4 regions of the Chryseobacterium sp. 22543 genome follow, and region 1 is predicted to be linked to each of the others. Evidence: riboswitches for the same ligand, from Rfam matches in the RefSeq annotation. Region 1 holds a riboswitch; each other region holds the start of a gene.
The links. Region 1 has a riboswitch for cobalamin ahead of prpB (methylisocitrate lyase). Riboswitches for the same ligand answer to the same signal wherever they lie in the genome.
Positions count from the first base shown of each region.

Region 2: linked by a shared signal. The riboswitch ahead of ACTJIP_RS03390 (TonB-dependent receptor plug domain-containing protein) and the one ahead of prpB (methylisocitrate lyase) in region 1 are both predicted to bind cobalamin.
Region 3: linked by a shared signal. The riboswitch ahead of ACTJIP_RS15140 (TonB-dependent receptor plug domain-containing protein) and the one ahead of prpB (methylisocitrate lyase) in region 1 are both predicted to bind cobalamin.
Region 4: linked by a shared signal. The riboswitch ahead of ACTJIP_RS02745 (acyl-CoA thioesterase) and the one ahead of prpB (methylisocitrate lyase) in region 1 are both predicted to bind cobalamin.

Region 1 is NZ_JBQENH010000002.1:870,526-878,260, reverse strand. It holds gene ACTJIP_RS09760 (CoA-acylating methylmalonate-semialdehyde dehydrogenase) at 1-622, opposite strand, end outside; gene ACTJIP_RS09755 (bifunctional 2-methylcitrate dehydratase/aconitate hydratase) at 756-2,207, opposite strand; gene prpC (bifunctional 2-methylcitrate synthase/citrate synthase) at 2,302-3,456, opposite strand; gene prpB (methylisocitrate lyase) at 3,459-4,355, opposite strand; cobalamin riboswitch at 4,813-5,003, opposite strand; gene ACTJIP_RS09740 (LytR/AlgR family response regulator transcription factor) at 5,354-6,121, opposite strand; gene ACTJIP_RS09735 (sensor histidine kinase) at 6,126-7,175, opposite strand; gene ACTJIP_RS09730 (hypothetical protein) at 7,213-7,735, opposite strand, start outside.
Region 2 is NZ_JBQENH010000001.1:773,429-781,163, forward strand. It holds gene ACTJIP_RS03370 (L-threonylcarbamoyladenylate synthase) at 1-120, shown strand, start outside; gene ACTJIP_RS03375 (nuclear transport factor 2 family protein) at 228-572, shown strand; gene ACTJIP_RS03380 (CCA tRNA nucleotidyltransferase) at 610-2,028, shown strand; gene ACTJIP_RS03385 (YncE family protein) at 2,191-3,246, opposite strand; gene ACTJIP_RS03390 (TonB-dependent receptor plug domain-containing protein) at 3,267-5,093, opposite strand; cobalamin riboswitch at 5,126-5,302, opposite strand; gene ACTJIP_RS03395 (T9SS type A sorting domain-containing protein) at 5,429-6,739, opposite strand; gene ACTJIP_RS03400 (helix-turn-helix domain-containing protein) at 6,894-7,735, shown strand, end outside.
Region 3 is NZ_JBQENH010000004.1:138,664-146,398, forward strand. It holds gene ACTJIP_RS15125 (DUF5074 domain-containing protein) at 1-1,590, opposite strand, end outside; gene ACTJIP_RS15130 (cell surface protein) at 1,619-2,812, opposite strand; gene ACTJIP_RS15135 (YncE family protein) at 2,827-3,960, opposite strand; gene ACTJIP_RS15140 (TonB-dependent receptor plug domain-containing protein) at 3,957-5,987, opposite strand; cobalamin riboswitch at 6,097-6,281, opposite strand; gene ACTJIP_RS15145 (transporter) at 6,372-7,319, opposite strand; gene ACTJIP_RS15150 (cytochrome-c peroxidase) at 7,332-7,735, opposite strand, start outside.
Region 4 is NZ_JBQENH010000001.1:630,860-638,594, reverse strand. It holds gene ACTJIP_RS02750 (HD domain-containing protein) at 1-493, shown strand, start outside; gene ACTJIP_RS02745 (acyl-CoA thioesterase) at 551-934, opposite strand; cobalamin riboswitch at 1,054-1,233, opposite strand; gene ACTJIP_RS02740 (hypothetical protein) at 1,267-2,067, opposite strand; gene ACTJIP_RS02735 (GEVED domain-containing protein) at 2,327-3,418, shown strand; gene ACTJIP_RS02730 (hypothetical protein) at 3,472-4,140, opposite strand; gene ACTJIP_RS02725 (endonuclease MutS2) at 4,250-6,397, opposite strand; gene ACTJIP_RS02720 (hypothetical protein) at 6,654-7,022, shown strand; gene ACTJIP_RS02715 (GNAT family N-acetyltransferase) at 7,077-7,595, shown strand; gene ACTJIP_RS02710 (acyltransferase family protein) at 7,646-7,735, shown strand, end outside.

The DNA of each region.
Region 1 (7,735 bases):
CTTTGGTACCGTGAACAATATTTAAAACACCTTTAGGAAAACCTGCCTCCAAAAACAGTTCTGCCATTTTCATGGAGGTCATAGGAGTCTGCTCTGAAGGTTTTAAGATAAAGGTATTACCGCATGCTATCGCCATAGGAAACATCCACAAAGGAATCATGGCCGGGAAGTTGAAAGGAGTAATTCCTGCACAGACCCCAAGAGGCTGAATGTAACTGTAGGTATCTACTCCTCTTGCTACGTTTTCTACTGTTTCCCCCATCATCAGGGTCGGAATATTACAGGCATGCTCTACGACTTCTATGCCGCGCCAAACATCTCCCATAGCATCTGCAAAGGTTTTTCCGTTTTCTTTGGAAAGGATTTCCGCAATTTCTTTTTGATGTTCTTTTAAAAGATGCTGGTATTTCAGAAATAGTCTTGCTCTTTCCGGAGTGGCAACTTCTTTCCATATTTTGAAAGCTTCTGCAGCGGCTTCAATAGCTTCATCTATTTCAGACAATTCCGTGAGAGGAACTTCTGCCAGAATCTCCTGTGAAGCAGGATTTTCTACAGGAAGATAGTTTTTCGTTTTACTTTCTGTAAAATTTCCATTGATTAATATTTTTATTTTTTGTGACATAGTTTTTTTAATTAAAATGGAGCATTGAAAGTTTTAATCATAAAAATGAGAATGGAGAACTGATCATTTTTCAAAAAAATATCGACTATTCTTTAAAAACGTTTTGATATTCAATTCTCCATCTCTTTTGATTTTAAATGACTAAAAGATCTACAAATTCATTGACGTTAAGATTCACTAATGTGTCATATTCCAATGAATTTTCAAGGATTGTTCTTTGTTGTTTTTCCGGGAAAATACGAGCAAGATTAACTTTATATTTCTTGATCAGTTCAGGAATACCTTCGTCTCTTCTTCGTTTGTGACCAATAGGATATTCTACCACTATTTCGTCTAAAACAGTTCCGTCATTAAGTTCTACCGTCATCGCATTGGCAATGGAGCGTTTTTCCGGATCATGATAATCTGCAGTAAACTGAACATCTTCCACACATTCAATTTTGTCACGAAGTGCATCAATTCTTGGATCTGAAGCGATGTTATCTTCATAATCGGCAGCCGTAAGTCTTCCATAGATCAATGGTACAGCCACCATATATTGGATGCAGTGGTCACGGTCAGCAGGGTTATTTAACGGACCTTTTTTGTCAATAATTCTAATAGCAGCTTCATGGGTACGGATGGTAATTTTTTTGATATCATTTGTTGTTTTTCCAAGGCCTCTTAAAGTTGCGTGTAATGTCATTGCGGCTTCTACTGCAGTCTGCGAGTGAAATTCGGCAGGGAAAGAAATTTTAAAGAGTACATTTTCCATTACATAAGAACTGTATTCTCTCTGGAATTTGAATTCATTCCCTTTGAAGGAAACATCATAGAATCCCCATGTTTTTGCTGTCAATACAGATGGATAGCCCATTTCTCCTGTTTTTGCAATCAGGGCAAGACGTACTGCCCTTGAGGTAGCATCTCCTGCCGCCCATGATTTACGGGAACCTGTATTGGGAGCGTGACGGTAAGTTCTTAAAGACTGTCCGTCCACAAAAGCCAGTGACACGGCATTGACAATTTCATCACGGTTTAATCCGACCAGCTTTCCTACAACTGCTGTGGAAGCTAATTTTACCAATAAAACGTGATCCAGTCCTACTTTATTGAATGAATTTTCCAATGCCATTACGCCCTGAATTTCGTGAGCCATGATCATTGCTTCCAGTACCTGTTTCATTTTTAAAGGTGATTTTCCTTCTGCAATATTTGTTCTGGATAACCAGTCTGCGGTCGCCAGAATCCCTCCAAGGTTATCAGAAGGATGTCCCCATTCTGCTGCCAGCCATGTATCATTGAAGTCCAGCCAACGGATGATCGCTCCGATATTGAACGCTGCCTGAATGGGATCCAGCTGGAATTGGGTACCCGGTACTTTTGCGCCGTTAGGAACTACTGTCCCTTTTACCACAGGTCCTAAAAGTTTTGTACATGCCGGGTAAGTCAATGCTTCCAGCCCACAGCCGATTGTATCCAGAAGACAGTAGTGAGCGGTCTTCCATGCTAAGTCATTTTTAATTTCGTAATTTAAAACATAGTCTGCAATGTCTGTTAATACCTGATCGGGTTGTGGTCTTTCGTTTGAGATGTGTGAACTCATTTTTTATTATTGAAAAATTTTAATTAATTAAAAGTTAAGAGTGGAAAATTGAAAATGAATTATTGTTTTTTCATTTCCGACATTCTATTTTCCATTATTTCCGGTCGTTGATGGACACAAATTCTTTGTTTTCAGGCCCTGTATAATTGGCACTTGGACGGATAATCTTTCCATCCTGTCTCTGTTCTATAATATGAGCACTCCATCCGGTCACTCTTGAAATGACAAATAACGGAGTAAACATCAGAGTAGGCACTCCCATCAGATGGTAAGAAACAGCGGAGAACCAATCCAGATTCGGGAACATTTTCTTTTCTTCCCACATGATCGTTTCCAATCTTTCAGCAATATTATACAGCAGCATATCTCCTGCTTCTTCAGAAAGTTCTTTCGCCACTTTTTTAATCACGACGTTTCTCGGATCTGAAATGGTATACACCGGGTGTCCAAAGCCAATAATCACTTCTTTGTTCACAATACGCTTGCGAATATCGCTTTCTGCTTCATCAGGAGAATTGTAGCGGCTTTGGATTTCAAAAGCAACTTCATTTGCCCCACCATGTTTAGGTCCTCTCAAAGCACCAATTGCTCCGGTAATTGCAGAGTAAATATCAGATCCTGTTCCGGCAATCACACGGCTGGTAAATGTTGAGGCATTAAATTCATGTTCTGCATAGAGGTTTAACGAGATTTCCATTGCTTTTACCCAGGAATCTGCAGGTTTTTTCCCATGCAGCAGGTGAAGGAAATGCCCTCCTATTGTATCATCATCGGTTTCTACGTCAATTTCTTTTCCATTATGGGTATAATGATACCAATATAACAGACCTGAGCTGAAAGATGCCAGTAATTTGTCTGCAATATCTCTTGCTCCCGCCATATTATGATCATCTTTTTCCGGCTGAATACTTCCGATAGCAGAAACCATGGAACGCATGACATCCATGGGATGAGCCGCTGCAGGAATACTCTTAAGAATATTTCTCACAGAATGAGGTAGCCCTCTCAAAGATTTTAGTTTGGCTTTATAGTTTTTCAATTGTGCTCCGGTTGGCAGCTGGCCGTAGATCAAAAGATAAGCTACTTCTTCAAACTGTGCTTTCTCTGCCAGATCCAGAATATCATATCCTCTGTAATGGAGATCGTTTCCACTTTTTCCGACACTGCAAAGAGCCGTATTACCTGCTGCTACCCCTGAAAGCGCAACGCTTTTTTTAGGTTTAAATGTGGGTTCACTGTTAGTTGACATTATCAATTATTTTGTTTAAAAAGGTTGTCTAATTTTTGTTCGTAGTCATAGTATCCGATGCTTTGATAGAGTTCTTCCCTGGTTTGCATAGTATCCAATACATTGATCTGTGTTCCGTCTTTACGAAGGTGTTCATATACATTTTGAGCTGCTTTATTGGCAGCACGGAAAGCAGAAAGCGGATAAAGGATCAGTCCCACGCCTGCATTTTTTAATTCTTCCACCGTGTACATTCTGATCATCCCGAATTCGGTAATATTAGCCAGCACTGGAACTCCTGCAGCTTCAACAAACTTGTGATAAAAGCTTAAGTCAGGAACGGCTTCTGCAAAAATAAAATCTGCTCCAGCTTCTTTATAAGCTGCTGCTCTTTCCAATGTTTTTTCCAATCCTTCATTAGCAAATGCATCGGTACGGGCACCAATTACAAAATTTTCATCGGTACGGGCATCTACCGCTGCTTTCAGTCTGTCTACCATTTCTTCTTTGGTTACCACTTCTTTTCCCGGGCGGTGTCCACAGCGTTTTGCCCCTACCTGGTCTTCAATATGGAGGGCCGCAGCTCCAGCTTTAATCAGTGACTTTACAGTTCTTGCCACATTGAATGCTGAAGGTCCGAATCCGGTATCAACATCTACCATGAGCGGTACATCGCAAACATTCGTGATACGCTGAACATCAATCAATACATCTTCCAGCGTGGTAATTCCTAGATCCGGAATCCCCAGAGAACCCGCAGCAACACCGCCTCCTGAAAGATAAATTGCATTAAAACCTACCTGCTGTGCTAACAATGCATGATTGGCATTGATGGTGCCAACAATCTGAAGAGGACTTTCTTTTCGCATGGCCTCCCGAAATTTCATACCGGGAGACTTCAAACTTTCACTTGTAGTCATTATAATATTTATTGTTTAGTTGAAATTTGTTTTACAGAAAACCATGAACAGGCATCACAATAGCTACCGGCATTGCATGATATGTTAAAAAGGAAATCAAAAAGTAACTGATTTGTTTTAATCGATTTTTGTAATCCGGAATTCAGAGCCATTATCTCCGTGCCAATCTGTTTATTTCCAAGTCTGCTGCTGTATGAATAATCGAAATCGAATGGATACATTTTTTTAACTTTTTATATTGATTAAATCCTCATAAAAAGTTCCTGATAAACTTCACAATGCCTGTGAGAAAGAAAAATATGGAAAAGGAAAAATACGATGAATACACGATAATGAAAGAGCATACCGCTCCACTACTTATCTGCATCACAAAAATAACACGAGCTGACAAAATATATTGATCCCACTGTTATCCATATCGTATCATACCTGACTATAAGCTTCAGACCGCGAAAGCATCGTCAATTCGAAATAGGCAGGTCTCCTGACTTGTAACAGTTTTTATCGCCCTTCCCATATAACGAGGTATACAGTGGACCTTTTTTGATAAAAACCTTGATGTTACTTACAGTTGCGCGACAGTTCGTGATTTGCACACGATTCCCTTTTAAGACACAGCTAAGTGTAACCAGTTTCGGTTGATAAAGAAGATGTTAAGAACTCCTTGGTGGTAAATATAGGTATTTTATAAAAACATGAAAGATATTTTATGCAAACAATAATTATTTAATCATAATCCATTGATTATGTTATTATTAAAAATACATTCTTCACCCAACAGACATTATAATTTAGATTATCCTGCCCATTTTTTGTTACAAAATCCACAAGATATGTCGTGAAAAAATCAGACAAGTTCAAAGAAACTGTCTACTTGTTATTGTTTTTCATTCTGGAATTGAAGCGTTTTTTAAAACTTTTTTTTTAGCGATAATGGATGCTCATTTTCTGGCTTCAAATGATCTTTTTTATATCATTTTCAGTCAAAAATTTAATCTTTATTCTTCAATCCATTTTCTGAAAGCAGAGGTATTACTCTGGCTTGTGATAAGGTGGATTTTATGTCCTTTTATCTGGATAGACTGTGTATTTCTGTTGTAACGCTCTATCCTTTCAATATGTATTTTCTGAACGATTTCACTTCGGTTAATTCTGAAAAAATCCGAAGGACTAAGCTGATTTTCAATTTCTTTTAGTGTAGATTCATTCAACAGATGTTTTTTTCCTGCAGTATCAAAAGCAAAGACAATTCCCTCTTCTGCTTCAAAGAAAGTGATCTCTTCAGTATTTACAAAATAAGTTCCCTGATGTGAGGAGACCGTAAATCTTTTTTTATATTTTTTCTCTGGATGACTGTTATTGAGCATTTGCTGAAGTTTTATCAGGACATCATTCTGTTCTGATGCAGAAGTTCTTAATAAAAGAAATTTACCCCATGCTTTTTGGAAACGTTCCTGTGAAAATGGTTTTAAAAGATATTCTATACCATTACTTTCAAAGGCATTCATCCAATACTGATCGTAAGCGGTTGTGAAAATTATCGGGCTTGAAATGTTCACCTGACTGTAGATTTCAAAGGCATTTCCATCCAATAATTCTATATCAGAAAAGATCAGGTCTACTGTTGAATTTTTAAAAAAAGTAACGGCTTCTTCTACGGTATCAATCTCTGCAACGATCTCAACCGGTTCTTCCAATTCGCTGATAAAACGTTTTAATTTGTTTCTGGCAGGAATTTCGTCTTCGATAATTATAACTTTTATCATATTTTTATACTGGAATTATAGGAAGTGTTACTGAAAATCCGGTTTCTGTTTTTAATATTTCTACCTGTCGGTCGGTTAATAACGTATATTGTTCTTTAAGATTGTTCAACGCTCTTCCAGACGTTTTTTTACTGTTACGCTTCGGTATAACATTATTTGAAACGGTTATTGTCTGATCCAGATTTATGGTGACTACAACTGGATTTGTAAGCGTTCCAAGATTATGCTGAACTGCATTTTCCAAAAGCAGCTGTAATGATAACGGGATAATATTTCCTGGGGATCTTATATGATTTATTTCTAATGAATAGGCATTTCCGTATTTGTACTGGATCAGATTAAAATATTTCTCTGCAAAAGCAAGCTCTTCTTCCACTGCTACTAATTTTTTATCGGAAACATCTAAAACATAGCGGTATATCTCTGCAAATTCGTTAAGAAAGTCGGAAGCTTTTCGTTTATCTTCTTCTATGAGCTGGTCCAGAATATTGAGATTATTGAACAAAAAATGAGGATTAAGCTGCGCTTTCAGCTGATTAATTTTACTTTCAGACAATGCATGATCATAAAGAGCAAGCTGTTTCTGATAGTCTGTATTCTTTTTGTAGTAACGGTATGCCAGAAAAAAACTTCCATAAATAAAGCCCCCGATCAAATCTGAAAAAGTGGAAAGAATAACAACTTCCTGATTAAAATTCTTCTCAATCTTTCCAAAAGCAAAGGCAATCAAAAAGCCTATTATCTTCATCACCACAAGATAGGTCAACAGTGATGAACTGAATATTTTAAGGATTTCTGTGATGCTGAATGTTGATGACTTCTGCCAGTTTTTAATGAAAAAATCGATCACAAAAAACAAGATACAGGCACTAATAAGAGTGACAACTGCAGCTTCCGGAGTAAAAATATACCAGTCTAATGTTCTTCTTATCCCAATACGGGTATGAATAGATTGTACATAGGCAAACAAAAGGATAAACAGAAGAAAATACCTGTTTTGATTAATCCGTTTTACAATGGTTTTCATCGGCTTTCTGAATGGTCTTTTTTGCAAAAATAGCCCTATATTTTTACAGGGCTGTTTCTTTGTATTATTTTTTTTTCTTTTCAGGAAATGATGCGGTAACGTTTCCTTCATCATCTAAGAAATCCAGTTTTGCTTCGTTATTTTTATCTACACAGAATCTGGCTCGCGGCTGGCCTTTACTGTCGAATAAAAACAATCCGTTATGTTCATCTTTGGTTTTCCCAAGCATCATTCTTGGTGCTCCTCCAATCAGTCCCTGCTGTTCATATTCTTTATATTTTTTCTGAGCAGCTTCCGGATCTTTTATCTGGTTCAGCTCTGCCATTATTTCCCCGGTTTTTATTTGTGATTCTTTTGATGGGCGGTCATTGAAATAAAGCCCGCTTGCCACTACTCTTTTATCTCCTTTCTTATAATCCTGAGTCAAAAGCTGCATTACCTGATCACCGTTATACTGATCATAAGTAAGGGATAATCCCGAGCTGTGCCCGTTTTTATTTTTCTGCCCATCATAAATAAAACCTCCACATTCTATTCCGTCTTCATTGAAGAAAAGCATTCCTGAGCGTTTTTTTCTTGTTTTATTG
Region 2 (7,735 bases), on a different contig from region 1:
GAGATGATTGGTCTTGTAGATTATGCAGTGGAAGAAGACAGAGAAAAAGTTTCAAAATACGCTGGTTCTTCGGTGATCAAAATATGGAGTGACAACAGAATAAAGGTTCTTCGGGAATAGAAATTCTGAACCTTTTTGTTTATTTTTTAGAGTCTTGTCAGTTCATATCGGCAGGATTTCTTTTTTTTAATTCTATCTTTGCAAACTCAACTCATAAATTATTTGCTATGAATCATCAGGAATTTGCTCAAATATGGGTTAATGCATGGAATTCTCATGATTTAGAGACTATTCTTACCCATTATTCGGATGATATTGAGATTACAACTCCCATGATTGCGATGGCTACAGGCGGTAAAGAAAGTTCTTTGAAGGGAAAAGAAGCTGTCCGTGAATATTGGAGAAAGGCATTGGAAAAATTCCCAAATCTCCATTTTGACCTTATTCATTCTACAGCGGGAGTAGATTCAGCAGCATTATTTTATAAGTCGATTATGGATAAACATGCTGTTGAAGTCATGTTTTTTAATGAAGATGGAAAAATTAATAAAATGTATGCTCATTATGATTAATGGGTTACATGCGTAGAAATTGTCACTATTATTAACGATGAAAATTAATCTTAATCAAAATAAGAATTTAAAACTTTTTAAAATAATTTCTGAAGCAGCAGAAAGGAATAACCAGTCCGTGTATATTGTGGGTGGTTATGTACGTGACCTTCTGATGAACAGAAAAGCTTCTACAGATATAGACTTTGTAACAGAACAAAGCGGTATAGAGCTTGCTCAAAATGTAGCTCAAGATATAGATCCTAAATTAAAGGTTTCCGTATTCAAAACTTATGGAACAGCAATGATTAAGTATAAAGAACTTGATCTTGAATTTGTGGGAGCAAGAAAGGAAAGCTATACCGAAAACAGTCGAAAACCGGAAGTAGAAGGAGGAAGCCTTGAAGATGACCAGAAAAGAAGGGATTTCACCATCAATGCGATGGCTATTTCTTTAAATAAAGATAATTTCGGAGAACTGATTGATCCGTTCAATGGGGTTGAAGATCTTGAGAATGGAATTTTAAGAACTCCTTTGGAACCGGCTCAAACCTATTCTGATGATCCGTTGAGAATGATGAGAGCGGTACGTTTTGCTTCAACTTTAAATTTTAAAATTGAGGAAAACTCTCTGCAGGCTATCCAGCAGGAAGCGGAAAGAATCAAGATTGTTTCTATGGAAAGAATCATGGTAGAATTCAACAAGATTATGCTTTCTGAAAAACCGTCTGTCGGATTGAGGCTCATGGAGCAAACCGGTCTTATGAAGCTGATTATTCCAGAGCTGATCGAACTTAAAGGAGTGGAAGAAGTGGAAGGACAAACCCACAAAGATAACTTTTACCATACTTTAGAAGTTGTAGATAATATTTCTGTGAATACAGATAATCTTTGGCTTCGTTGGTCTGCCTTACTCCATGATATTGGTAAAGCTCCTACAAAAAAGTTTGTAGAAGGAACAGGATGGACTTTTCATGGACATGAGTTTTTAGGTTCAAAAATGGTTAAAAACCTTTTCCAGAGATTGAAATTACCTTTGGGAAGTGATATGAAATATGTTCAGAAAATGGTAAAACTTTCATCGCGACCTATTGCCCTGATCACTGATGATGCTTCAGATGCTGCATTGAGAAGACTTTTATTTGATGCCGGTGAAAACCTTGAAGATCTTTTTACCCTTTGTAAAGCTGACATTACAACTAAAAACTCCAAGAAACAGGAAAAGTTCAAAAGAAACTTTGAATATGTAGCGGTGAAGATCAAAGAAGTGGAAGAAAAAGATCAGGTAAGAAACTTCCAGCCGCCTATTACTGGTGAAGAGATTATGCAAATGTTTAATCTTAAGCCAGGCCGTGAAATTGGTATTTTGAAAGAGAAAGTAAAAGAAGCCATTCTGGAAGGTGAAATTCCCAATGAAAAAGAGGAAGCCACAAAATTTGTGATTGCTGAAGCGGAAAAACTGGGATTAACAATCTAATTCAATCTATAGCTAATATAAAAGCCCGGCGGGATGTTCCATCCCGCCGGTTTTTTTATTTTCACAAGGAAAACAAAGCCGGCCGGTTTCAAAAGAAACCGGCCGGAAAAAAACACAAATGATGAAAAAATAAAAAATTATTTTTTTATATACTGTGAAGTATTATGGATTCAGGTAAGTACCGTTAGCACCAAGACCTCCAGTTTTAATGGATCCCATCTTGCTCCCTGTAGCTGCTGAATATATTACCATTTCACTTTCTTCTGTAAACTTCTTAACGTCTGATGCAAAGATTCTTCCATCAATAACATTAAATCCATAAAGCGTATAATAAGGTCCACCATCCGCTGCTGTTAATAACGGACTTGCAGGAACTGTTGGTGTAGCTAAGCTTGTTGTATATACTTTATTGACAGAGCTGAAATAGAACTTATCGTTATCAATCTGAAGATTTGTAGCATTTGGAATTCCTGTCAAAGTAATTACCGGTGTTATAATTCCTGCGCTCGTAATCTTGTAGATATAAGAATCTGTAGCTGTTGAAGAAATTGTGTAAACATTGGATTTGTAAGATACAGTGTTTCCAATCTGACCATTCGGAATGGAAATTTCAGTTTTGCTATCGTTGGAAGTATTGATATACGTAATCTTATTTCCAAATCCTGATGAAGCATTCTGTACGAAAACATTTCCTCCTGCTTCTACTGTTTTATCAGAAACATCAGCCATGTTGATTTTACTTACAAATGAATAATCAGAAGCTTTATATTTCGTTACACTTTGAGTATTAGCAATGAAATTGGTGTTGGCAACATAAATAAATCCATTCGCAAAAGTAATTCCTCTTGGATTATCAAGCTGATCTGAAATGACTGCTAATTTCTTAAATGTATAACGGTCTACTACAACAATTTTGTTCGAGTTGTTTATCACAAGATAAGCCTTATTTCCGTCAAGACCAATGGTCTGAAGAACGTCACCTAAGATTTCTTTACTGTTGTTATAACCATATACATCCTCCTGCTTCAGGCTTAAATCTCTTGTAAGAAATGTTACTTTAGCCCCCTGGCTGTTGAAGTTACCTTCATTAGAGATAAAATATCCGTTCTGGTAAGTGATCGGAGACATTTCAAACTCTGCAGAGTCACTTGTACATGAAGACATGTTAAACAATAAAACCACTGCAAATAATACAGTTAAAAGTTTAGTTATTTTCATAATTTATTCAATTTAATTTTTTAAAAATTTATTGCCGCATACACACTATAGTTTCTTTTCGGTAAAGGATAAAAAGAAACCGTTTTATAATAAGTATTCGTTAGATTATTCACTTTAAATCCTAAAGTATACTTTTTTGCCAGTGTTGCTGAAACTCCCATATTTAAAAGAAAATAAGGATCTATTGCTTCTGATCTTTTTTCATCACTTGTAGTGTAAGTAACGCCATTCACCAGTCCCTGTGCGAAAAACTTAAAGAAACCGTATTCATAATCTACATTGGCCATTCCTCTGTGCATGGGAACATAAGGTCTTTGCATTTTCGTTTCCTTATCAATAGATTTTGCATAATAGTACCCGGCATTAGCCCGGATTTTATGATTTCCCAATTGTTTGCTGAAAGACAATTGAGATTCCAATCCGTAAGATTCAGATTTATTGACATTAAATGCCTGCCAATACCCCAAAGCAGTAGGCAGCCATACAATAAGATCTGTAATGTTCATATAATAAGGAGACAAAGTAAGTCTGAAATCTCCTACTCTGAACTCATTCACCATATCAAACTGGGTAGACGTTTCCGGTCTCAGATCTTTATTTCCTCCCGGCTCATAATAAATATCATTAAATGACGGATATCTGAAGTTTTTTGACACGTTAACGCTTACATCATACCATTTTGCGGCACTCCATTTTCCAGAGAATGAATACATAAACGGAGACTTCACATCTTCCACAAAATCTTTCTTAAATCCACCCTCAAAACGCAGGTCTTTAGTAGCAAAATACCTCAGCAACCCGGAAACAGAGCCAATATTTCTACTGACACTGGATATTCCGCTCTGATATCCTTCACCTTTATTGATCTGAAATTCTCCGATAAGATTAAAATTCCACTTAGAATTCAGAAAATAATTGAAATCATTTTTAAAGATATAGTTTTTCCCTGTTCCCCCACTTGATTTAGGCTGGTTTAACGAACCGAAATACTGAAAGTTTTCTTCTGTATAGGCCGCTTTAAAAGAGTTGCTGAACTTAGTTTTATTCCAGTCCCAGGAAAGAAGGCTTCTTATACTTTGAGTTTTATATTTTGTTTTTGTTCCCGTTTCTTCATACACAGGATAATGCTGTGAAGAATCGAAAAACTGGCTTTGCCACGAAATTTTATGATCGTTGGTTATTTTATAGGATGCACCTGCATTGAATGTGGTATTATAGTAATTTCCATTTCTGTTGATATACTTCAGATCGCTTACCTCATAATTGTTTTCACTTACAGAATAATTTCCGGAAGCTTTAAAACTGAACTTATCATTGCTGTAAGAACCTTTTACAAAATTATTATAGGTATTAAAGGAAGCCACCTCAGAAAATAAAGAACCATGGAAACCTTTATTAAAATCAAGGGTATTATTCAGGTGAATACTTCCCCCAATGGCACCACTTCCATAGACTACACTTCCACCGCCGGCTTTTATACCGATCTGATCATAGCCAAACAAAGCAATATTATTGATATCTCCCTGTCCTAAAAAACTGGAGTTGATATTAATCCCATTCCATACAAATGCAGTCTGCTGAGCGGTAGTACCCCGGAAAGATGGTGAAGAAACAGCCCCTCGGCCATTTTCTTTGATAAAAACCTGTGACTGAAATCTCAGGAGCTCTGAAAGATTACTGGAGTTTTTCTCGGCCTCTTCTGCCGAAATTATTTTTACGGGATGAAAAAGTTTCACCCTATTCATCTGGTTGTCGAAGACATAAATAGTGTCTATGGTTTTCTCTTGTCCAAAAAGAAAACAGCCATAAGATGAAAAAAGCAGTACTAAAGATCTTTTTATATCCATACTTTTTTACTTTTCCTCCGAAAGCAATATGTTTTTTGATTATAATGTTGGCAGGTCTCCTGACTTTCGCATTCTGCTCCTTCCCGTTTTAGACAGTGGTTGTTTGCAGAAACTTTTATTGCGATTTACAGTTGCGGGGACAGTATGGGAGTTACACCCAATTCCCTTTTCATTCCAAAATACTGGAAACCAAAATTTTTGCAAAGATAGTTTTTTATATGTATTTGCCAAAAAACCGGCTTTTACATCAAAAATTTCAGACTTTTACAAATAAAAAACAGCCGCTTTCAAAATTGAAAACGGCCATCATCCCACTACTTTACTATTTATATATGTTATTTTTTAATGAATTTATAAGCTTGTTTTTCTCCTTTCACAGAGTATTGCAGAATATAATCTCCTTTTGATAAAGATGAAACATCAATTTGTCCTTCCACAGTATTGAACGATTTCACCCTTTGCCCAACCATATTATAGATTTCTGCTTTTTCTATTTTTCCTGTTCCTTTAAAATAAAGCACATCAGTTACAGGATTAGGATAAATGCCAACACTGTTTTTCTCTTTCACGGTATCATTTACTGATAAGAATTCAGAAGTATCCAGATAAAAAGCAACTATTTGACCTGAAGCATTCGTCCCTGATCCGGCAATTTTCTTTCCGTCTTGTGAAATCGCCAGAGGAAGTCCCATCGTTACTCCATTCGTTGCAATTCCTAAGGATACTGCATAATCATTCAGATTAATTCTTCCGGCAGATGCAGTCCAGATAAAACCTTCTCCCGACATTGGAGGTGCTCCAAATGCTCTGTAAAAACCAATAACTCGTGTTCCATCAGCTGAAATTCCTGTAGCTCCTCCTTTGAAATTGAACGAAGCATTAGGATGTGTTATATAAGTCAGCCCGCTTGTAGCATTCCAAACATAAGGATTAGGATTTGCAGATCCTATAATGGTATTTCCGTCAGCCGAAATTCCGCCTGCTTCTCCTACATTATTCCCGTTATTATCTGTAATAAAACTTTCTACTCCATCCTGCCATTTTGCACCGCTTCTTGTTCCGGTTGGCTCATCCTGCCACCCTACAATCACGGTTCCTGCCGCATTGATTGCATTTGCCCTGGAACTGCGTCCGGAAACTATACTTCCCAGGTCAACCATTCCGTTTACGTCATCCCATTTCACAGCATGTGCGTTCGCAGCAGTAAGAAATCCTAACCCTACAATAGTATTTCCATTCGGTGACATTCCCCATGTAGAACTTACACTGCCGTCCCAACCGGTAGGAACCAGCCCTCCTCTGTTTACCCATGTGGAAGTAGCTACGTCATAAGTTGATATTTCATTAAATCCTGTTGCAGAATTTGTAACAGAAGATGATATTTTGGTTCCATCGTTTGAAACAATCGTTCTCCCTGCGGCTGGATATCCGTTTGATATTGAACCTATCTGTACAAGTCCGCCTGCTGCATTCCATTTATATACTCCTCCTGCACTTGTATGCATACTTACTACTCCATTATCTGAAACTGCACCTACATTATAATTTCCCAACCCTATTACTGTAAGCTGTGCTGCTGCAAAACTAAATTTCAGAAAAAGACAAGCCGTCAATATTTTTATTGACATTCTGTAAAAATTTTTCATATTTTATTATATTTAGCGTTCCGAATTGGTGAAAACAATATTAATACAATATTTACCCTATCCAAAGAAATAGACTTTCATAATTCGTGAATTTTAAAAGAGTTTAATTTTTAAACAAATAATAATCAATTAGATACAAAACATCATTTTGAATATGGATTTTACCCGAACTATTCAAAAAAGCACAAAAAACAAACTATCAAGACAAAAATTATTTCAAAATAGCAGAAAAATATTACTGTTTATTTTCATTTGCTGTTCTTTTATTACCAGTGGACAGTCAGGTCCGGACTTTAATATTTTGGCAGATAAGGCATTTCTGAAATTGTATCAGAATTCTGACGAATGCATCAGCTATACTCAGGGAATCCTCGTAAGTGATCAGAATACAGAGCATAAAATTGTACTGCAAAACATTATTTCACAGGCTTTTGCTATGAAAGGCGATTACATACAATCTGTGAATATTTTTGCGCAGAAAGAAGATGCCGATCCGAAAAATGAACTTTCTTATTTTATGCAGGTTTTCAGTGATTATAATCTTGCTGACCAATACCAAAATCTGAGTCTGTACAATCAGTCAAAAAGAATTATTACCCATCTTTTATCTGATCAAAAGCTTCTTAAAAGTAATGATGCCGCATTACGAATAACCACAGCAAAGCTGTACCAACTGCAAGCTTTGAACTCAGGAATCAATAGAGATTATCCTGCAGCATTCAAAAACCTTGATAAAAGTAATCAGTACCTCAGCGATCATAATGAAGAAAACAGAATATTAAAAATGGAAAACAGAATTTTCCGTTCTTCTTATCTCCTAAAACAAAATAGACTTGTTGAATATAAAGCGCTTATAGAAAATATTATTTCTGATCTTGAACACCAGACAAATCAACCATTTCTTTTAGGTTTAGCGTATGAGAATCTGTCCCAATATTATTTTTTGAAACAGGATTACACAACATCTGTTGAGAAACTGGAAGTTGGACTCTTTTT
Region 3 (7,735 bases), on a different contig from region 1:
AACAAGTTCACCGGTAACAGGATTTACACGAAGAGCTGCACCGTAAGGAATCTGCTTAAATTGTCCTGTCTGCCCTGGAATTGCGGCAAAGTTTTCGTTAAATGTTTTCGTTGTAACGTCAAATCTTACAATCTGTGTTCCTGAACTCCAGCTGCTGATTGAATTGATCCAGTATAAGGCATTTTCTTTATTACTTGCTGAAAATTTACCAGCATTCCATGCTCCCCAGTCTCCAATGTATTTCGTTGTTGGGATATTGTAAACCTGTGTGGCAAAAGTAGTGGGATTGATGCTGATCAGCTTCTGATCCTGAATTCCCCATACGCTTCCGTCTTTAGCCTGAGCAACAGAATAGAAACCTCCGGCAATGGTACTCACTACCGTATCTGTATTAGGATTAATTACTAAAATTCCTACACCTTGCTTCACTGCGAATACATATTGTGAAGTACGGATCATATTTCCAATCTGTCCGCTGCCGCCAGTTCCGGCAATTAAAGAACCTACCTGTAAATTATCAATGTTGAAAAGAACAACTCCGGTAGAAGTACCAATATATCCTTTGTGCTCATTTACTCCTACAAATGACCTTCCATCACCGCCTCCAATGTTATTAAACCCGGCAATTTTCTGCATAGTCTGTGCATTAGCTACAACAAGTCTTCCTCCCGGAGTATATTGAGTATCTCCTCCATCGGCAGCCTGTTTTGATACAAAATAGAATTTGTCTCCATAGATGGTTCCATATTGTGTAGTTGCACCGAAAGCCTGGTTGTTGTTTGCATTACTGTACACACGGTAATTGATCTGACCGTTATTGTCAATAAAGTTCACAGAACCGTTGGTATGACCAAACCATTCTTCGTTCACCATGAAATATCCGTTGGTAAAGTTATTGGATGCTACATAAGGAGAAACAGGGGTAAGCGTAGATGAAATTGGGGTAGAATTAAAGCCTACGTTAAAGTTCCAGACATCCCATGAGCCGTTTTCTAATACACGTGAAGAAGCTCCTACGCTGGAATATCCGAAATCAGCATCTGCAGGGTTTTTTACCCAATAAGACCAATACCCGTTAACCGTCCATCCGGACTGCCAGTGATCGTTGGCAGCATCTACGATGGTATAACTGTCAAAATCATAAGCTGTTGTATTAACGAAACCATTCACCGGATATAACGGATAAGTGGCATTTCCGCTTTTGATCAGTGCATTGGTACCTTGACCGTTTATGTCAAAACCTATTCCTCCTACTGCTGACCCAAATTGTGTTCCCTGATACAGCAATGTGTAAAGTCTGTGATCTGCTTTAGCAATAGCTTTAAGCATATCTTCACCTGTAGCATTCCCGTCCCATTTGAATCCCCAAACCATAGCGTCAGGGTTTTTACTGTCGTTCCACTGCACTACAAAAGCAGCTTGGTTAGCTCCTGATCCTACCCAATACTGAATATCAGAAAAACTGATTGTGGTGGTATTAAGCTTGCTGATCCCCGAAATATCATTTCTGGGTACGCCCTGAACTTTTATCTGTGCATTTGATAGACATGCAAACAGAAAAAGCATCATAAAAAGGTAAAACTTTTTCATTTTTTATTAATTTAAATAGATTGAATTATTATTTGAAATGTAAATCGTAGGCTCCTGCCACTTCTGTAGAAACTTCTCCCAGCCAGCCAGCTTCCTGATTGACTCCTGTATATATTTTCATAAAATCTACCCCGGGAAGTTTCACATATTTTCCGTTTCTGTCTACAGCCCATGAAATATCAATATTGGAAGCTTCGTCATTATTCGGAGCATTATCAGCGTATCCGAAATCATATGACTTTCCTACCCAATACGATCCGTCACCATTCTGATCGTAAAAATTGTTTGCCAGTCTTGTTCCCGAAAAGCCGTAAGAACTATCGGTAAACCATAAAGGATAATAGCTTTGTGCATGGAACGTATTTTTTGTTTTAAAACCTTGATTCCCCAGATTATCATTCCACTTGATATATTCTACATCGGTCTGCCAGAATTCGGTTCCGGCTACAGGTGTTTTATTTTCATCAGGTTTATGGTACGTTATACTGTAATCTTTTACTGTTGCGTTTTTAAAATATTCGCTGCCTGCAATTTCATACCATTCATCATTATCAGGTTTTCCGTTTTTGTTTCTGTCGTAGGCTACCATAATAATTCCCGGCTCACATGATCCTGAACGTTGATCACTGGCATCATTTCCAAAGAATGCATTTCCTAACACTTTAAAATCCCTTCCGTTCAAATTCGGAATGGTATGATCAAAACCGAAAACCACATATCCGCCATATCCGCCCAGACTGATCATGGTAGAATTACCTCCCACCAACGATTCGTTTGCTTTCTGAAGCATATTTGCAGCGGTATTTCCAGGCATATATTCCGGAATTTCATTCATGAACTGTCCTACAGCAGGACGGAATTCCAATACTTTAGCAATATATTTACTGTAAGGTGTTTTCTCTTTGGTAACAATGATTTTAGAATGATAAACCTGTTCGTTTCCTTTGTTATTAATTTTTAAAGTCAGCGGATAAGCATCTGCTGTTGGGCTGATAAATTCAAGTTCTGAATTTTGAGAGATAATAGAATCATTGATACTCCACGTAACCGATCCTGAAGCATTGGTTGGAATACTCAAAACCTTTAAACGTTCAATGGAATAAGAATCATCAAGACCGTTAAAGGTAAACTCCTCTTCATCATCGTGCTTACAGGCTATTACACCTGCCAGGAAACATGATAAAACTCCGATTTTTAAATAAGTAAAGGTATTTCTCTTCATTTCTTAAAGTTTGGTTATTTGTATAAAAAGGTAAAGTGGGCAGGGATATTTCCGCCTTCTGTTTTCCATTTAAAATGTCCGTTTTTATCAAAGCAATAGACAAATCCCATAGAAACATAATTTCTGGCATCTGTCATATAGATATCTTCTGTGATTGGGTTTACAGCAATTCCGTAAGGTGTTTTAATCGCAGTTTCGTATTCTTTGTCAAAAATGCTGTTGGCAATAATTTGTTCTGTTTTTACATCAATGATCCCAAAGCTCTTCTTATAGCTGTGCGTGTTGTAATTGAATTCATTTCCGTAGAAATAGAGTTTATCATTAACGATTGTCATTTCACTCACTGCGAGGTGGAAATCTTTTTTAACAATTCCTGTTGCTGCATCTATAAGGTATAGGCTGGAAGGAACGTTATAATAATCTCCTCTTGAACTCACGTACAGATCACCGTAATTATCTTTTTTAATGTGGTGAAGATTAATCGCAACATTTAATTTTTGGATTTCAGTAAAAGTGTTCAGGTCTATTACAGAAACGGTATTGTCGTAATCAGGAGCTTTGTATCCTCCGGAATTGGCCACAAATAATTTATTCCCTACAATTTCCATTTCTTCCGGTTGATACCCTACTACCACTTCACGCTGGATGGAAAGAGAAACTGTATCAATTTCCACAATTTTTCCTTTGGGTGCTTTTGGATTAACCGCTACCGGACCTGCATAGCTGCTGGCATAAGCTTTCCCTCCTTTAAAGGTTAAATAACGGCAGTTCTGTAATGGAATAGAAGTAATACGTTTGGCTGTTTTGGCATCCAACACTTCAATCTTGTTGGAAACATTGACAACAATATACAGCTTGCTTCCGTAGATCTTAATATCATTTCCAACATCTCCCAGTTCTTTCACAACATTCGGATTAATCTCCGCGTAGATGTTCCTGTAATAGGTTCCTTTGGTATAATCAAAAAAGTCCAAGGTACATTTGTTGCTTCCCATATTTCCTTCATTCAGCATGTAGAAACCTTTGATTGCTGTATTTTCTGATGGAAGTCCCTCTACCACTTCCTGGCGGACAATAATATCATCCGTACGGCATGAACTAAGAAAAGCTAAGACAAGAAATAAAAAGTAAAAGTTTAGTTTTCTCATAAGGTAAAGTTTAGAATAAGTTTAAAGTTTCTTCCCGGCATCGGATAATTGATCACTACATCATAATATTGGTTGAAAATATTATTCATCTCAAGGTTTACTTTAAATTGATGATTCGCCCAGTTGAATTTTTTCTGAACAGACAGATCATGGGTATACCAAGGCTGTACATAATTGTATTGAATGTTGTCCTGGTTCACATCATACCTTTCTCCTACATACATCGCACTGTAATTGAAACTCCAGTCTTTATAGTCCGCCATCAGGGTGAAGGAGCCACTATGCCATGGTGTGTAAGGAATCTGATTTTGGTAGAATGTATCCTCCGGATCTGTCATATCTCTTGCACTTTGGTAAGTGTAGGAAAGCAAGGGTCTCAGTTTTACTTTTCCTAACTGCATTTCTGCCTGAACATTCACGTCAGCACCTATGATTTCAACCCGTCCAAGGTTCATCATCAGCCAGCGGAACATACTTCCGTTAGGGGCTGCAACAATCTTATCCTGTACTTTGTTGTAATAACCGTCTACTTTAGCATAAAAGGATGTAAAGAATCGGTTTTTATAATTCTTCTGATACGTAAATCCTACATCATACTGATTGGTAAATTCCGGCTTCAGGTAAGTATTTCCGATATTAGTGTAATACAGATCATTGAAGGTTGGCAGTCGGAAAATCCTTTTATAGAAAGCTCTTAAAGTAAGTTCAGGAATTATTTCAGGCTGGTAGCTCATAAATACAGCGGGGGTCCATTCTCTGCTGTCTCCGGGTCTTTTATTTTTTCTTACTTCTTCAAAAGTAAAAGTTCCTAAAAGGCTGCCCAGGATCTTGAATCTGTTCCACTGATACGTTGTTGCCAATGCAACCAATGTAGTGTAACGTGTAGGATAAGAAAAGTTATCCAGATTGGCATCCAGATTATTGTACTGAAAATCCCCGCTCAGACTGACATCCCAATTGGATGTGATAGAATAGATATTGGATGAGGAAAGATAGAGCTCTCGTTGGATATAGGTGTTATCGGTATGAATAATAGACTGCGAGCGAACAGTATCCATAAAATGAGTGTAATCGTAGGCAAACTTTGCTTTCAGCTGAGTTTCAAATCTGGGAAACAGTTTTTTCCGAAGATTGGCCTGCACGAAATAATTTTCATCAGAAAGTCTTGCTCCTCTTCCTCCAAAACGGCCATTCACAATAGGAGCCGGCATTCCACGGTCTGAAATATAACCATAGCCTCTTACATTCCAGCTTCCGTTATTTAAAGTTCCGTTTAACGAAGTTTCAAAACGTTTCGCTTTGATATCTGAGTCCTGCCTCTTTGCAATCGTATCATAAGCCTGCTGTCCATCAGGATATTTCTTGGCATACCGAAATCTGTAAATCCCATCACTTTGCAGAAATTCTCCACTGAAGCTGGCAGAAGTTCTGTCTGAAATTTTCTGTTCCAATCGGAATGACGGATTAAAAAGGTCTATGGAGGCACTTTTTGCTCTTATCACAAGATTGGTTTTCTTTATTCCTTTAAATACAGGCGTTTTAGGCTGTAAATAGATAGATCCCGAAGAACCGAAATCTTTTGCCGGCTGAAAAATCTCGCTTTTCTGCCCGTTATACAATGATATTTCTTCCAGATCATCCAAAGAATATCTTCCCAGATCTACCAGTCCGTTCTGTGCATTTCCCAGTTGAATTCCATCATAGAAAACGCCTACATGCTGACTTCCGAGGCTTCGGACATTAATGGTTTTCAATCCGCCAATCCCTCCATAGTCTTTGATCTGAACACCGGAAAAATACCGAAGAGCATCTGCTACAGAATGACTGTTCAGTCTTTCCAGCTGCTCGCCCTGCAGGGTTTGTGCCGGAAGAATTTCTTTGAAGTTTTTCTTGTAAAGGTTGATCCCTTTGATTGATTCTTCCTGAACACTGTCTTTTTTGGTTTGAGAAGACAAAAGATGAAATGTTAACACCAGTATTGTGAAAACAGCTTTATGAATTGCAGATATAGTTAATTTTGCCGCCATTAGCTCATTTAGGATAATGAAGACGCTAATGGATATAAGAATACAACGACAAAGCACAGCTGTCACTGCACAGAATCATTGATGTCCTAAGCTTTATTCCACGAAAGCGTCAAACGATTATTTTCTGGCAGGTCTTCTGACTTACTCCATTTTTGAAATCCTTCCCATTAAAAAACAGTGGATATATTCTTCAAAAATCTTGGTGCGGAGCTTACAGCAGCGGGTCTGTTCCGGATTTTCACCGGATTCCCTTTTAAGAGCTTTTTAGGGCTCACCAAATTTCGGCAAAGATAAAAAATTATTCCTAACCCCCAATTAAAATCATGATTCATAAACAATTAAAGCTCCCGAAGGAGCTTTAACATGATTAAAAAGGGGTTTTATTTAAATTCCGATATTCAGGAAAATACTAAATCTGGATTTTGCTTCAATATCACCACCAGCCAAATGGGTATACATAGGAAGCATGAGTTCACTTCCCAGGCTCAGTTTTTTATAAGAGGCTTCAAACCCAATCTTCCCATACAATGCACTTCCGGCTGTATTGGGCAGGGCTTCATCAAACTGCTTGTTCTGAGCATACACTTCTCCCTGCACTCCGGTTTTTACAGAAAAGATAGATTTTTCATTTCCTGCAACCTGATAAAATCCTGTTGCAGCGTAGTTCCACTGGTTTCCGAAATGGTAATTCTTCTTATTTTCCGTTTTGATTGTATAGTCTGTATTGACCAATACAGCTACTTTATTCTTTTGAAATTTATAATTCAAAGCCGCCTGATAATCCCAGCTTCCTGTTCCCAACTGAAAACTCGGATTGACTCCGGATGCTCCTTTTTCATCAAACTTTCCCAAAGGAATTTTCACGCCCAAACCTCCGCTCACGTGATGGAAATTATCTTTAGAGCTCATTAGCTGATAGATTCCCATCAGGTTCAGATCTCCGATTCCGTTGATTTTGATATCTCCCTGCATAGTCCTTTTTTCATGAAAATGAAATGGCAGACTTGCATATACACTTAGTTTTTTAGTCAATGGAATTTTTCCCCAAAGCTGTAAGGTATTAAAATACTGATCCTGTGTAAGATCTTTTACAAATAAATTTTCTTTTGCTTTGTAATGCTGTGCAAAATATTTGATTCCGATAAACTGTGGATTCAGCAAAGATTCAAAACCGGATGATCCGTTACCGGCCGCACAACCGCATGCATCACAGTCATCATCAAAATCAATTCTGCTAAAGCCATTCTGAGCAATATACATACTGTCTCTAACCAGATTTGCCTGGCTCAGGCTAAATACCATTAAACATAGTATTGCTATAATCTTCTTCATGTTTTCTATAATTTATTCTGCAAATTTTGGATTGGATATAAAACTTTTGTCGGACAATGTTTTCAGGAAAGCAATAATCGACTGTTTTTCCTGACTATTCATGGCTATTCCTGTATGACCATTCTGTTTCAGCTGAGGATCAAGATTCGCATTATCTTCCACCTGTTCTGAATAGAAATTGAGTACAGCATCTAATGTGTAAAACCTTCCGTCATGCATATAAGGTGCTGTATATTCTACGTTTCTCAAACTTGGAACACGGAATTTCATCCAGTCTACCTGATTAAGAGTAACTCTGTAACGCCCTGCATCTTTGAACTCGGTGTTATAATACATTCCTGTATTACGGAAGCTTTCATCGGTAAATAATTCTCCGCTATGGCAAGAGGCACATTTCTGTCCGAACAAAGCCATTC
Region 4 (7,735 bases), on a different contig from region 1:
TACTGCGGAACATTCATGGCAGATCATCATTCTGGCTCAGATTCTTTATCCATATGCTAAAAACCGTGCAGATATTGATCTGTTGAGAGTGATAAGAATGCTTTCCATTCACGATTTGGTAGAGATAGAAGCTGGGGATACCTTTATTTTTGATGAAAAAGCAATGGTAGGGAAGTTTGACAGAGAGAAAGCATCTGCACAAAAGATTTTCGGTATCCTGGATGAGCCTTTGCGTACAGAGTTCTTCAATCTATGGCTTGAGTTTGAAGATGAGAAAACACCGGATGCTATTTTTGCCTGTGGAATCGACAGAATTATGCCATTTATCTTAAATTCTCATACTTCAGGAAAAAGCTGGACGGAAGCCGGAGTAACAGAAAAACAAATCCGGAATATGCTTGAAAATGCTATCAGCAGAGCATCGGATGAAATGGGAGAAGCCTTTGAACTGCTGCTGAGCAGAAGCCTGGAAACTGAAAAAGTTGTGAAATAAATTTATTGAAAATAGAATAATTTTCGGGCGGCCTTTGGCCGCCCGAAAATTTATCATTTATAGTATCTGGATTGGTTTCTTGAATTCGTCAATCGCTACAAAAGTAAAATCACCTACAATGGCTTTTTCTCTTTCATAGGAATACATCTGCTCGGTATAGATCTCAACATTTACTTTCATACTTGTTTTTCCTACGTATGAAACTTTGCCAATCAGTTCAACAATAGTTCCGGCTGGAATAGGTTTCTTGAAATCGATCTTGTCACTGCTCACTGTTACCACTCTTTTTCTGGCAAATCGTGTGGCTGTAATAAAAGCTACTTCGTCCATCAGCTGCATGGCCGTACCACCAAAAAGGGTATCGTAATGATTGGTTGTGTTAGGGAAAACCGCTTTAAAGATTCTGGTTTCGGATGCTTCAATTCTTTCTTCTGTAGTCATATATCATTATTAATTAAAGCGAAATGAAAACGATATTAAAACAACAGAATAATGACAGGAACTTAAAGAACCCCCTGAAACAATCCATCAGATCAATACAACTTCAAATCGCGAAAGTTATTTGTTTAAAGAAATAGGCAGGTCTCCTGACTTGTAACATCTTTTATCTCCTTCCCATGCCTCGCACAGTGGATCTTTGATAAAGATTTCAGTTACTTACAGTTGCGCGACAGTCCGTGATTTTCACACGGTTCCCTTTTAATCTGCAGTGATGCAGAACCAATTCCTGTGATGAATAAGCGTAAAACTTTTCGAGTGCAAAAATAATGAATTTATTCCGGATTATGGTAAATAATCTGGCTGATTACTCTTCCTTTCTTGATGGTCCACAGCGTGGTGTATCTGTTTTCTCCTGAACCGTTTATCATGTATAAGAAAATATTATCGGTGTCCAGGGATGTTACGCCAATATTCTCAAAATCCATAGTAGGCTGGAACATGTTTTTGATGGCTTCTCTTACAAAGACAGAACCTCTTCCGGGTTGTTGTACTCTGATTGATTTGATCTCAGTCATTCCTTCAGGAAGATCATTTCCGATTCCCCAAGGTTTTACTTTATCAATGGTAAGAAGTTTTCCTTCCGCATCTTTTTCCTTTTTACGGTAGCCGGCATTGGAAGGGTAGATATCAATCACAACTTTGCTTCTTTGGGCAGTAGGAACTTTTGGATCAGAATTATCTGTGAAAATAAGTGATTTTCCGTTTTTGGACCTGGAGGGAGTATAGGCCGGAAGCTGGTCTATATAAGCAATACGTTCTTTATTGACCATTCCTTCTTTGTCCAGTGTTTCATAACGTACAAATGGTTTGTCTTCATCCTGTTTTTCAGGATATTTGATCCAGATCCACTCTGTTTCTCCGGGAGCAGGTTTTACATAAACAAATACATCTCCTTTACGCATACGGATCTTATCTACAATTTTTCTGTAATTGTCTTTATGAACCCGTACATTGGCATATCCTTCTTCAGCTTTTACAACTCCGAAAGGAACTTTATTCTGCCCTTTTACAAAGGCTATAGATAAAATACTGAAAGCGGATAAATAGAATGCTTTGTTTATGAAAGTCATCATGAAAATTTTTTGATCCCCCAAATATATAAATTAAATGCTTTTCAGGAGATAATTTATACCATTGCAGTTCTTTAAAATCTTGTATTTGTTTCAGATGGATTAAAAATGCAGATATCTTATGGGATTATTTTGTATAATAGGTGTGATTTTTGGCTTGTAATTTAAAATGTATTGATAAAATATAACAATAAATGAAATATTTATAAGAATTATTTCAAAAAATGCTCTATTTTTCAGGAGAATTTAAAAACTAATAAACATGACAAAAAGACTACTTTATGTATTCTCTTTTATTTTGGGTATTTCAAGCTTTCAGGCAGAAAACAAGATAGAAGCAGGATCAAAATCTTTATTTTATTGTGATACAAATGCTCCAACAGATGTTGTGGTATCAAATGTTAGCCTTACTTCCGCAACGGTTACCTGGACTGCTGACCCAAATACTCCGAACAATTATGTAAGATACCGGAAAGCTGGCAGTACCACCTGGATGATAGCAACGGGATTGTCTGGGCAAAATGTGTTTACTATTGGTATGTTAGAGCCCTGTACAATTTATGAAGTACAAGTTGCAAAAATATGTAACACGATAACGGGAACATGGTCCACTCCTATATTTTTTACAACAGTCATCAATTACTGTGCAAGCGCTTCTACAGATACCAGCATGATGCATATTTCCAATGTGACAGTAAACTCCACAGGGGTTACGGCTCCCATGGTCAGCAACTCCGGCTCATCCAACTATACAGATTACAGAAGCGATGTAAGCCGTAGAATAAAGTTTTTTGTAGGAAGTGTGGGCAATAAACTTTCGGTAAGTAATAGCTGGACCGGAACTCCAGGTACAACAACGGTAACTGCATGGATAGATCTCAATGCTAACGGCATTTTTGAATCCAGTGAAAGAGTAATGGTTGCCAATAATGTTACTCAGGCAGCTCCGGCTGTGTCTGTATTTAATATTCCAAGTTTTGCAACACTGACAACGTGTGGTACTGTAATGCGAGTGGTTTCAAGTCAAACTACACCTACAGATGCTTGTGGGACATTCACCTATGGCGAGGTTGAAGATTATGGGGTAGATATTATAAATCTCACACTAGGCGTTGGAGAATCAGTAAAATCTGTACAGCCTGAAATTTATCCTAATCCGGCATCTGATATTTTAAATATTTCCGGCATTTCAGAAGCAGCAAATTTTGAAATTTATAATGCTGTGGGACAAAAAACAGGAGAAGGTAAAGTTTCAGATCATAAAGTGAGCCTTCATCACCTTTCAAAAGGTGTTTATTTCATCCAGCTGAAAGACAGAGAAAGAGTAACCCGACTAAAATTCATTAAGAAATAAAATGAAAAAAGAGTGTTTGAAAAAACACTCTTTTTTTATCTGCAATATAGTTTTTAAGATTCTGTATTTTGTTGTGTAGAACCATAAATGGCTTGGGGATTATTTTTCAGAAAGTAAGAAAAGATCCCATAGAATAAAAGAACGAAAAGATATAAAACGGAACATAGATAAAACGCAGTCCCGAAACCATAGCTGATCGAAATATCACTTCCAAATCCCATCGCTATTTTATTATTTCCAAATCCTTCCATATTAGATTGAAATGTCAGATAAAAAATAAGTAAAGAGGCGAGTCCTATAATAGAAAGAATAATATGATACAGATATTTCTTTCTGACATTCTTCATCACCTGAACAAGAATTCCTGCAATAGCAGCCAAAAATGCAATGATGATCAATGGGTTAGGAGGAATGTTTTGCTTGTCTTTTTTATTCTTGGGTTCGTTCAGAGGCGAATATTCAATATCTGTGTCTGAAGATGTATCTGCTTCTGCTTTATCATTTCCAAGTGCGGCGCCAAAAGGTGAGCTTTTTTTGAGGCTTTCCTTCATTCGCTCATTGATAGCCTTTTTGGAAACTCCTGTTATAAGATCAGTTCCTTTGACAGACATTAATGTTGTATCTCCACATTTTATCAGGAAAAACGGAAAGAAAAAACATAGAATAATAATCGTATAACTGGGTATTGGTAAAAGGTCTGAAAGTGCTTTTAATGGTTTCATAAATTATAGTTTTATATAAAAATAGAAAAAATTTAGGATTAAATAGAAAAGGGAGAGCACCTTCTGGCACTCTCCCTTGTTATTTGCATTTACTTAATTTTCGGATTAATTAGATTCTCTCAAGTTCATCCGCATTAATTGTTGTTTTGAAAGTTCCGTAATTAACAATCACTTTGTTTCGGGAAATCTTTTCGATAGTTCCTACACTGGTACTTCCTGTAATACGAACACGCTGTCCAATCTTCATCCAAAGAGCACGGTCGCTTTTACGCTGTTCTTCCAGTTTTTCATTGGTTTCTGCAATTTTTTCAATTACTTCCTCCTTTTTCAGCTGTTGAGTAATTTTTCTCTTAACAACCTGCAGGCGTTTTGTTTCATCTTTGTCATGGCCCAATTTCCTGAATTTCTCTTGCTCAAGAAGCTTTACAAAGTCTTTTACAACATCCTTTCTGGATTTTCCCTTTGTATAACTGTCGATGAATGTTTCAATCTTATTCCCGAACTGAAGCTTGCGGTGTTCCTCCTCATATAATTTCTGGAAATTGAAAAGTTTCTGCTGAAGCTGATCATTCAGTTTCTGAAGATTGTCACGCTTATCTTCTACAGATTCTTTTCTTTCTGCAAGATCAGATTTCAGCTTTTCAACTTCAAATTTCTCCTGCTGCAGCTTTACAATAGTCTTATCAAGGTTAACAATATCATGCTCTACCTTTTTCTTCGCAGAATGGATAATAAATCTTGGGATTTTATTCTTTTCTGCAACTTCAAAAGTAAATGAACTTCCTGCCTGGCCTACTTCCAGCTTATACATCGGCTCCAGTGTTTCTTCATTGAAGAGCATTGCTGCGTTCTGGGCATTGGGAAGCTGTTCTATCACCAGTTTAATATTGGTGTAGTGTGTTGTAATAATGGCAAAACTCTTTTTGTCGTAGAAAAACTCCATGAAACTTTCTGCCAGCGCACCTCCAAGTTCAGGATCAGAACCGGTACCAAATTCATCAATCAATAGAAGCGTATTGGCATCTGCCTCACGGATGATTCCGGACATTTTCTTCAATCTGGATGAATAAGTCGACAGGTGGTTTTCAATGGATTGATTATCACCAATATCGGTCATGACTTTCTCAAAGAAAAACATTTCAGATTTGGGATGAACCGGAACCAGAATACCACTCTGAATCATCAGCTGTAATAATCCTACTGTTTTCAGAGTAATTGATTTTCCACCGGCATTAGGCCCGGAAATACAGATGATTCTGTTATGTTCTGTTAAAGCAAGAGTCTGGGGATGAATCGTTTTATTCTCTACTTTATTTCTCAACCATAGCAATGGATGGTAAGCGTCTTTAAGCTTCAATGTCTTATGACGGTTGATCTTTGGAAGAATTCCATTCACTAAATCAGCAAATTTAGCTTTCGCTCTTGTAAGATCCAGGTCAAAAATATAAACCTGATATCTCCATAGCTGAGGTTGAAACTCTGCCAGTTCTGTGGTAAGCTGTCGGAGAACTTTGTCGATTTCTTTTTTCTCTTCTTCTTCACTTTCACGAAGCTTGAAGTAATGTTTTACAACACTGTCCGGCTGAATGTAAGTAATGGAACCTGTTTTGGAAATTCCCAACGTTCTTCCGGCCACTCTTTTTTTGAATCCTGATTTTACAGCCAGAACTCTTTGGTCATCAATAATTGTTTCCCGGATATCATCCAAAAAGTCACTCTGTCCATAGGTGGTGAGTGCACGGTTGAAATTTTCCTGAATTGCTTTTTTAGCAAGCTGAATTTCAGTTCTTATGCCTTTTAAGGCCGGAGAAGCTTCATTTTTTACTTCACCAAAACGGTTGAAAACCTTATCTACTTTATCAATGATCTCTTTTCTGAATTCCAGTACAGAAACTTCTTGTAATAAAGTAGGAAATGTTTCGGGCATGGTAGGGAAGAACTTCTGCAGTTTTCCGATCTGTTCCGTGATGGTTTTTATTTTGATGAAAGCAGCATTTTCCAGTCGGTAATTCTCAATCAGCATCAGTTTCAGCTCACTTTCAATATCTTCATATTCATCAAACGGAATCGCATTTGAACTTTCAAAACTCGACAGATATTCTGACGTTTTTTTTAACGAAAGTTCCGCCTCGTCTATTTCCATTGGGCGAAGTTGAAGAATTTTTTCTCTTGTTTTCGGAGAATACGCAAATGGGGAGATTTCCGCGAGCAATTGCGGAAACTCTAATTCGTCTAAATCTTCTTTATCTATATACACACTGCAAATTTAGTGAGAATTTTGATTATTACGTATATCCGAGAGATTTACAGAATAAATTAACTTTAAATCTGATGTTTTTTTTGAACCCTTAAAATGATAAAAGTTTTAAGGTTTACCGATGGATCTAAATACCTTGATACATAAAGTAAGTGATCCGTATGATTGAAAAAACAGAATAATTTTTTTTTGAAAAAGAAAAAGTTTGAATGTATAATGGTTAAGGCTTATATTTATTGCACTAATAACTATAACTATGAAAAATTTACTGCTTGCCCTTCTTTTTCTTTTGGCAGGTATTCAGGCTCAGGCCCAGATTCAGATTCAGAAAAATGAGATTGAAAAAAATGAAAAGAAATCCATTAGCAGAACTCCCCAAAAGACCGCTGGTAAAAAACTTCCGGTGAAAAGCTTAAAAAATAAGGACCGTAAAAAAATGGCTGGCCATAGCAATAAAAATAATAATGTCCGTAAAAAAGAACACAAAAAAAGTGATCAGGATAAAACAGAATCAATTGTTATTTACGAAAAAAGCTATACTGTAAAATACGGGGTGTATTTATTTATGAATCTGGACGCTGATGAAAGCGGATTCTCAGAAACCTTAGTATTAAGAGATATCTGAAATAGCTTTAGTAAACATAAAAATTTATTTACAACCACTTATCCTATCTGAACAATGAAACTAGAAACCTCAAGGTTGATTTTAAACGGTATCAATGAACAGCATACCGAAGATATTTTAAAAATCCGAAGCAATCCGGAGGTCAATAAATTTGTGAAAAGGGTTTCACCGAAGACAAATTATGATGCCCTTCAGTTTATTTTAACGATTAAGGAAAGAGTTCAGAATAATCAAACCGTGTATTGGGGAATTTCTTTAAAAGATCAGTTGAATCTTATCGGAACAATCTGTCTTTGGAATTTTTCTGCAAACCGGAAAACAGCAGAAGTTGGTTATGAATTATTGCCGGAATATCACAGACAGGGAATAATGTCTGAAACATTGAAAGCAGTTTTAGATTTTGGGTTTAACGAATTGCATTTACAGGAAATTGTAGCGATTACCAATAAAATTAATGAAAACTCAAAAGGACTTCTTGTAAAACATGACTTTATTTTGTTAGAGGGAAAGAAAGATGAAGGCTTTCCGGATAACATTATTTTTAGTTTAAAAAGACCGTCCGGTAATGAATAATATAAAATCTAACAGGTTTTTTCTATCTTTATCGCCGATTGAAATTATATATGAAAAATGAAATAAAATCTTTAACGGGGCTTAGAGGGGTTGTTGCATTATGGGTAGCTTTTTTTCATTTTAGTTTTTTTAGAAATGAA